4 regions of the Photobacterium makurazakiensis genome follow, and region 4 is predicted to be linked to each of the others. Evidence: predicted binding sites of a transcription regulator. Region 4 holds the regulator's gene; each other region holds the start of a gene.

Region 1 (2,212 bases), on a different contig from region 4:
GAAGCACTTCGACAATTTCTGCTTTTGGATTTTCGCTAAGAACGATCTTTTGACCCGTTACTTTTTCCGCAATCCCAGTGTAAACCTTCGATACTTCCATCAATGCTTCAACCGGGAGCTCATTTTCGCGTGCTAAGGCGAAACGTTCTTCCATGCGATCTTTATTTAATAGAATGTCTGGATCAGGGAAGTGGTTAAGTAACATCTGGCGAAAACCTTCTTTTGAGTTTTCGACAATCTTGCCGTCACGGTAAGCGGATTCATCCCAGATGCGAGAAGAGTCTGGTGTACCTACTTCGTCCATGTAAATCAGCTTTTCCTGACCTGCAGCATCGGTGACGTAGCCAAACTCAAACTTGGTATCAACAAAGATTTGATTGATATCTTCAAGTTCTTTGCTGATCACATTGAAGCCTTCCTGCAATAGCTTCTCGTAGTGGGCTATATCATCCGTGCTACGGAAATTGAATGCTTCATAGTTCGCTTCAAGATCGTGGCGAGTGACGTTGACATCATCTACTTCAGGTACATTTGGAATACCTTTTAAGATCCCTTTGGTTGAAGGGGTCATGAGTAGTTCAGGTAACTTCTGATCTTTTTTCAGGCCTTCTGGCAGTTCAATACCACAGAAGTTACGCTCACCTTTACTATAAGCACGCCACATTGAGCCAGTAATGTACTGACGACAAATCGCTTCAACCATAACGGGCTTAGCTTTCTGAACAATCCAAACAAATGGGTGGGGAATATCAAGAATATGACTGTCAGCTAATCCGTTTTCACGGAATAACTTGAACCAGTGGTTTGAAATCGCGTTTAAGGCAGCCCCTTTTCCCGGAACACCTTTTAAGCCACCTTCACCGTGCCAGATACAGTCAAATGCAGAAATACGATCACTGATCACCATGATAGCAAGTGGCGCATCAGGTTTGACGTTGTATCCTTTCTCTTCGATTAGGCGGCGGCTGTCGGCCTCAGTTAACCAGTATACAGAACGTACCTTACCACTGTGAACGGGTTTGTCGGTACGGATTGGCAGGTCATCATTTACAGCGAGAACTTGATCAGCAAGGCTCATGGCGAATTCCTATTTCAGAAGATAACGAAGAAAGCATGTTAACGCAGGGTAAGTTGCCCAGTACGCAACGAATTTTAGGCGATAATAGCAGAAGAATCGTAGCCTTTCAGCAAGAAAGGCAAACGATTGCGCAAAATAATRTTACACCGATATGAGAATATGGTTTAACTGCTCGAATTTTCTTCACGAGCAAAGCAAGAACTGTGGCAGAATCACTATCCTGTTTTCTTCCCGTTAGGCCTGTTATGACCCGTTACACCACTGAACAATCAGCATTCATACAACATCAAGATGGCAATGCACTTTGTATCGCAGGGGCGGGGACAGGGAAAACCACCACACTGGTTGGGTTAATTGAACAAAAACTTACCACCATAAATGCTCAAGAAATGCTGGTAATGATGTTTAATCGGGATATTCGTACCGATTTTCAAGCCAAACTACAGACGGCTGGCATAGAGCAGCCTGTACCTGTGCATACATTTCATAGTTTTTGTTTGAAGTTTCTTAACCAAACCGGTTTTTTGCGCGACACAGGTTTTCGTGTCGATTATCAAAGTGGTGAGAGTGATAAGGCGTTAGTGAAGGGGATTCTTCGAGAGATTGCAGGTCTTGAGAAAACCTATCAACGACAGCAGGTTATTAAAGATCCGAAAACCATTGAACTGCTGCTGAGTTTCATTGGCTTGGTGAAGGCATACATGTTGTCGCCTTATGAAGTTTTCAAGTTGGCAGAAATAAACCGTGATTACCTGTTTATCATCGATGGTTATGAAAAGTTTGAAGAGTTGAGAAAGCAGCAGCGTACTTTGTTCTTCGATGACTGGTTGGTTGAAACAGTAAAGCTACTGGAAGGTAACGATGCGATTCGCCAGCATTACCATCAGCACTGCAAGCTGGTGGTTGTTGATGAATTTCAGGATATTAACACGGCGCAATACCGCTTACTCAAACAGTTGTTGGGCGATAACACACAGCTAGTGGCTGTGGGTGATATTGACCAGTGTATCTACAAATGGCGCGGAAGTGCCCCGCAGTTTATGCTGGATTTTGATGAGAGCTTTGCTCCAGCCAAAACCTACACCTTGTCGCAAACCTTCCGTTTTGGCCATAGCCTTGCACTTGCGGCAAGCC
Region 2 (2,212 bases), on a different contig from region 4:
AGTCGACGATCTTGGCTTAACTCTCGCTGAAAGGCATCTTCAGTACTTAAGAGCTGAACGGTAAACTCAACACTCTGCCCTTGAATTTTATGCGCATTTACCGCAGCAACAGACGTTAAGTTTGTCATCATCCGCTCTAGTGTAAAGAAATCTTCTGATGACTGGATATTATCCACCACTACCGACACTAAGCCAGAATTATCGCCGCCAAGTGGCACCGCATATTTTGCCGCCAAGTGATCGGTAACCTGACCCACCATTTGAGTTATGGTCTCAGCCCTCGTTCCTTCAATACGCCCTTCCACAGGGACTAACTGAGCCGTTGCAAGACGCTCTGCATTTTCCGAAAAAAGTTGCCAGCCAAGTTGTACATTGCCATCACCCATTTGACGTGCACGAGCAACTACGATGGCATCAGGTTGATAACGGAGGCTCGCGCCCGATATCGGCTGAACAAAACCACCCCAAAGATCGGGAATACTAATTGCTGTAACATCTTCAAAATCACCAATCGGTAACATCACAGGTAAACCACGCACATCTGATGCGCGTTTCACATCCTGTATTAAAGCATTACTGGACTGATCCCATACTATATTACGGCTTCGGTTGGCATCTTCGACCAACCATATCAGTACATTTGGACGCTGCTCACCCCATAGTGTGGAATTTGCTTGCGTTAGTAAGTTACGGATCCGAGCACGATCAAACGTCAAATCCAGTGTTTGTTGGCCATCCAAATTACCATAGCCAAATTGACTAACGTACTGGCTACTATTCTTGATTGCTTTGGCAATCACTTCATTTTGTACTATCCCACTCTGACCAGAAACTTTGATCAGCACCTGTTGCAGCGCCTGATTACGAGCGGCTTGCTCAGACTGTCTATCCGTATCTGGCAGTATCACCTGCGCTTGATACAAGTTGGTAACCGTTGCCGCTTTTAACGGCAGGGCTAATATCACCATGAAAAGTAAAGCAACACGCAACATAGTAAACTCATTCATTACTTAATTAGGGCCTGATCATAAGGTGATAGTATCTCGCTCGGCAACTGCTTCTGACACAAAATTAGAACTCTTTTGAGTATTTTCACCACGAATTGGTAATAAGTATCTGTCATTACAAGTAATCCATCGTCAGTAAATTGTGATAATTCCGCTTTTACATAAGTAACACAATGTATCGAGTAAATAATTGATCTTCCCGCTTAGGCAAACGTTTTCTACTGTGATAATATTCCGCGATTTTTTTTATTGTTGGGTGGGAATTTATAATGATGCAGATATTACAGGGTGCACAGATGCTATTTGTTGCATTTGGTGCCTTAGTCTTGGTGCCCCTTTTAACAGGGCTAGATCCTAATGTTGCCCTATTCGGTGCTGGTATCGGTACACTGCTTTTCCAAGTTATCACCAAACGATCTGTTCCAATCTTCCTTGCTTCCTCTTTTGCTTTTATTGCTCCTATCATGTACGGCGTCCAAACCTGGGGCATTGCTGCAACTATGGGCGGCCTAATGATGGCAGGGGTGGTTTATATTTGCATGGGTGTCGTCATTAAAGTTCGTGGCGTCGGTATTATCCATAAACTACTTCCTCCCGTCGTGGTTGGCCCTGTCATTATGGTCATAGGCCTCGGCTTGGCCCCCGCAGCTGTGAATATGGCTGTAGGCAAAACAGGAGACGGTGCCGTTCAGCTCGTTAATGGTGATGCCGCCATCTGGATTTCTGCCATTTCCCTACTAGTAACGATTGGGGTTAGCGTTTTTGCAAAAGGTTTCTTCAAACTCGTGCCTATCATGGCGGGGATCGTGACTGGCTACCTGACAAGCTTGGCATTCGGCGTTGTTGACTTTACGCCCGTTCAACAAGCTAGCTGGTTGGCCATGCCAAACTTTACCTTTCCTGAGTTCAACATTAATGCCGTATTATTTATGATCCCTGTAGCGATAGCGCCTGCAGTCGAACACGTAGGTGACATGCTAGCAATATCGAATGTTACGGGTAAGGATTACCTAAAAAAACCAGGCCTACATCGCACTATCGCTGGTGACGGCGTGGCAACGATTGCGGCTTCAATGGTTGGAGCTCCACCCAATACCACATATTCGGAAGTCACAGGCGCTGTAATGCTAACAAAGTCATTCAACCCGGTGATTATGACTTGGACTGCGGTAACGGCGTTAGTATTAGCGTTTGTGGGTAAGCTC
Region 3 (2,212 bases), on a different contig from region 4:
AGTCTTCTTGCTCGTAGCGTAACTGTGAGAGCGCTGTTTTTACTTGGTGTTGAGCTGCTTCACGTGAGAGTACACCTTGTTGCTCTTGTTGGTGATAGTAGTCAACCAATGAATGAACTGTCTCGACGAGATGGCGGGTTTTAACCCTTTTTTGCTCCATTAGGTTTTGTTGGTAATTGCTGGCAAACAATAGCAGTGGTAGCAATGTTAAAAGGGTAATTGTGATACCAAGTAGATATAGCCGCTTACTGATAGAAATGGCTCTGAGTGTATGAAATCGCTCCATGCTAGTACTTCATCCTTTATTATCATTATCCATTTTGTTCCTGTGCAATAGGATATGTTGCATATGCATAGTGAATCAAGAGGCATAGGGTTACACTTTAGTCTTGTCTTATATAAAGATGGCTTAATGCGAAAGTGTAACTAATTTACATTTTTGGTGGTGTGGTAGCTTTTTATGGCTAAAAGTGTGACGCAGTTAAAATAATTATTGAAAGTTTACAACCATTCGGTTATAGTTTCTTCAACTTCTGATTGAAGAATGAACGACACAGCAAACCGCTCTAGGATGAGCCCGATATATCGCCTCCAAGGAACCGAGATTAAGTCAAGCCATGATGGCTGAGCACAACGTTGATGTGTTATGACAACTTAATAATTAAGGTGATAAAAATGAAAGTATTTAAATCTGTAACAAGTTTTTGGAACACACGCGCTGTTTACACTAGCAATTTCCATTATCCAAGCTCGTTCGGCTACTAATTTTGTATTTTGCTCGACGCTTTATTGAGTCGAGCAGGGTATAGCAACAGTATTGTTCACCCCCTTATTTGAGAATTTTTATAACCCCCTTTGGGTTATAGTGACATTCTTAACGCCGCTTCCATTTGAAGTGGCGTTTTTTTATCTGCTTGATCTTAAAATTCAAATTCACTCTTACCTAATTCTTATCCTTTTCGGTGTATTCCATTACATTCTGTTCGAGTGGCTAAATTCAATATTAACTTAGTGCATATTAAACGATTGCGTGGCAGTAAAAAATATTATTAGGTTAAAAAATAACCATGATAATGAGATGTTAATTCATTGATTTTGAATAACTTATTATTTAGTGAACGATGCATTGGTTGGTTTTTTATCCGGTTGTAATAATGTACTAGTGATAATTGCGTTATTTGCTGGAAATCGGTGGGTAACATGCCTATAATCGCCTCCAAAAATAGGGCGCAAACGTTTTCTATTTTACTTTTTACGAACCTTGTTGAGTGTGACTGCAGAGTATTCACTGAAACAGGGTTTGATTTAACTGTTGGTTAAGATCTCCAAGGAATCGAGAGCAATGCTTGAGAAATTATTCAAACTGAAAGAGCACGGTACGGATGTTCGTACAGAGCTGTTGGCTGGTTTAACGACCTTTCTAACCATGGCATATATCATCTTCGTTAACCCGACAATGTTGTCGGCAACAGGGATGGATGCGGGTGCAGTATTTGTTGCAACGTGTTTAGCGGCAGTTGTTGGCTGTTTCATCATGGGTTTTGTGGCTAACTACCCAGTTGCCCAAGCGCCAGGTATGGGCTTGAATGCATTCTTCACCTATGGCGTTGTACTCGGTATGGGGCATACGTGGCAGGTAGCACTGGCTGCGGTATTCCTTTCGGGCTTATGCTTTATTCTATTAAGCATCCTTCGCGTGCGAGAGTGGATCATCAATGCGATACCACTGTCACTTCGCACCGGCATTTCTGCGGGTATCGGCTTATTCCTTGCATTCATTGGCTTACAGAGTTCTGGCATTGTTGTCGCAAACCCTGCCACATTGGTTCAAGTGGGGGATTTCACAAGCTTCCCTGCGGCAATGGCTGCGTTGGGCTTTTTCCTAACTATTGCGCTGGTTCACCGTGGTTATAAAGCGGCAGTATTGATTGCAATTTTAGCGGTAACCGTGCTTGGCATCCTGTTTGGTGACATCCAATATGGCGGTATCGTGTCTATGCCACCAAGTATTGCGCCGACATTTATGCAAATGGACTTCTCAGGTGCACTTGAAGTTGGCTTAATCTCAGTTGTTTTTGCTTTCTTGTTTGTCGATTTGTTCGACACCGCAGGTACCTTGGTCGGTGTTGCGAATAAAGCCAACCTAATGGACAAAGACGGTAAGCTTCCACGTCTTAACCGCGCACTGCTTGCTGACAGTACTGCAACATCA
Region 4 (2,212 bases):
GTGAGCAGTGTATTCTGATGCTTGATGAGCCAACATCAGCACTCGATTTAGCGCATCAACATAAAACCCTTCAAGTCGCAAAGTCGTTAGCGAAGTCTGGGGCTGCGGTGATCATAGTGATTCACGATTTAAATTTAGCAGCGCAATATGCAGACCGTTTAGTCATTCTTAATGAGGGAAGAATTCAAGCTGATGGTTGCCCGAAGGACGCTTTAACAGAGGAAACGATCGAACGCGTTTATGGTTGGCCTGTTTGCATTACACAGCACCCAATCGATAATTACCCTATTGTGCTCGCAACCTCCAGCCACGAAATTGAAGAGCCCAAATCAACATTAAAACTGGCTATTTAACGGCAAATTGTTGTTAAACAAACCAAAAATAGCTCTTTTTTCATTCTACTTCATTTGCCTTAAAGCCTTCTTAATCAAACTAAAAAGGCTTTATAAACTTACCGTTTCATCTTTAGCAGAACAATTCACCAGATTTATAACTGGTTATAAATAAACCAATTCGTTCTTATCCATAAATAATCCTGATTTATTAAGACAAGAAACATTGCACTCTTTGCTACACTGAGTAAAATGAGAGCGCAAGCGATTACACTATGCAACAATTGAAACCCTGTAATCGCGATAGAATATGAATACTATAAGAAACGAAGCCGCCCATTCGTGTCGCGGCCTTTTGTCGTTTCTGTTATCTGTACTCAACAGAACAGTGAACTGTTTTAGCAGTGCACTACTCTATTGAGTAAAGCTTAAAATTACCTAGGTCATTTGACCCTTATTATTAGAAGAATAAATATGGCAACGATTAAAGATGTTGCACGTATGGCTGGTGTCTCTACAACCACCGTCTCTCACGTGATTAACAAAACGCGATTTGTCGCAGAAGCAACGCAGAAAAAAGTACTGTCTGCAGTTGACGAGCTAAACTACGCTCCGAGTGCTGTGGCGCGTAGCTTAAAATGCAACACAACCCGTACTATTGGCATGTTGGTTACAAAATCGACCAACCCTTTCTTTGCTGAAGTCGTACACGGTGTTGAAGAGTACTGTTACGGTGCTGGTTACACGCTTATCTTATGCAACACAGAAGGTAACCTTGAGAAGCAACGTGATTATTTACGCATGCTGGCTGAAAAACGCGTTGATGGTTTGTTGGTCATGTGCTCAGACTTGGATGAAAACCTACTCGGTCTATTAGAGCGCCAAAAAGACTTGCCTATGGTTGTCATGGATTGGGGACCAGAAAGCCCTCATACAGATAAAATTCAAGATAATGCTGCGTTAGGCGGCTATGTTGCGACTAAGTTCTTCATTGAGCATGGGCATAAAGCTATCGGTTGCTTAACAGGTCACAGTGATAAAACAGCTTGTCGTGAACGCTTAAAAGGCTTTAAAAAAGCCATGTCAGAAGCCGAGCTGGAAGTCGAATCAGATTGGATTTTAGAAGGCGATTTTGAATGTGAATCTGCAGTTGAAGCCGCTAACAAGATCATTGCAATGGACAAACGTCCAACGGCGATCTTTTGCTTCAATGACATCATGGCGATGGGCATGATCAGTACATTTTCACAAGCTGGTATTCGTGTACCTGAAGATATTTCAATTATCGGCTACGATAATATTGATTTAGCACCGTACTTTTCTCCACCGCTAACCACTATTCACCAGCCTAAGCGCCGTCTTGGTAAAACAGCTATCGAAATTCTGTTGGAGCGAGTGAAAGATAAAGAGCATGAGCACCGTATATTTGAAATGATACCAGAGCTTGTGATTAGAAAGTCAGTGATAAACCGAAACACCAATTCGTAACAAGCCAATAATCACTCGAGATAGAAACGGAGGCTTTTCCTCCGTTTTTTTAGTCTTATCCCTATGCCTTATTAGAATAAACACTCAACTTTGGGTGTTTTTTATAATTAAATAAATACAAGATAAAATAATTTATGGGAGCAAGGTCACGCTATTAAAAGTGGGAGCAGGTTCAAATTTTGCTTCTGCGATATTCTTAAACAGTCACGAACAAGGCAAACCTTTCGAAAGATTGGGACGCAAAGCTTCCGGCCTAAGAGTCCATAGTTTTCAATAACTAGTTCGACTTAAGGTAGCGGGGTTGCCGATGGATATAGCAATAGTGATCAGGCGTCATATTTTACATGATTCTGACATTACTCTTTTGTTAATTTTGCTAATCTGAAATCCTC

The links. The regulator PurR, encoded in region 4, represses purine synthesis genes. The targets are predictions, from matches to a motif close to TNANGNAAACGTTTNCNTNA.
Region 1: the regulator PurR is predicted to act here: its motif matches at 1,193-1,212, upstream of L4D09_RS07445 (phosphoribosylaminoimidazolesuccinocarboxamide synthase).
Region 2: the regulator PurR is predicted to act here: its motif matches at 1,211-1,230, upstream of L4D09_RS21090 (uracil-xanthine permease family protein).
Region 3: the regulator PurR is predicted to act here: its motif matches at 1,226-1,245, upstream of L4D09_RS03070 (NCS2 family permease).

The regions. Positions count from the first base shown of each region.
Region 1 covers NZ_JAKJSJ010000015.1:45,831-48,042, forward strand. Annotated here, with positions in the region: gene L4D09_RS07445 (phosphoribosylaminoimidazolesuccinocarboxamide synthase) at 1-1,078, opposite strand, end outside; gene L4D09_RS07450 (ATP-dependent helicase) at 1,282-2,212, shown strand, end outside.
Region 2 covers NZ_JAKJSJ010000052.1:18,952-21,163, reverse strand. Annotated here, with positions in the region: gene L4D09_RS21095 (DUF2066 domain-containing protein) at 1-992, opposite strand, end outside; gene L4D09_RS21090 (uracil-xanthine permease family protein) at 1,277-2,212, shown strand, end outside.
Region 3 covers NZ_JAKJSJ010000010.1:134,254-136,465, forward strand. Annotated here, with positions in the region: gene L4D09_RS03065 (methyl-accepting chemotaxis protein) at 1-286, opposite strand, end outside; gene L4D09_RS03070 (NCS2 family permease) at 1,343-2,212, shown strand, end outside.
Region 4 covers NZ_JAKJSJ010000043.1:50,291-52,502, reverse strand. Annotated here, with positions in the region: gene L4D09_RS18820 (heme ABC transporter ATP-binding protein) at 1-353, shown strand, start outside; gene purR (HTH-type transcriptional repressor PurR) at 807-1,820, shown strand; cyclic di-GMP riboswitch class I at 2,025-2,129, shown strand.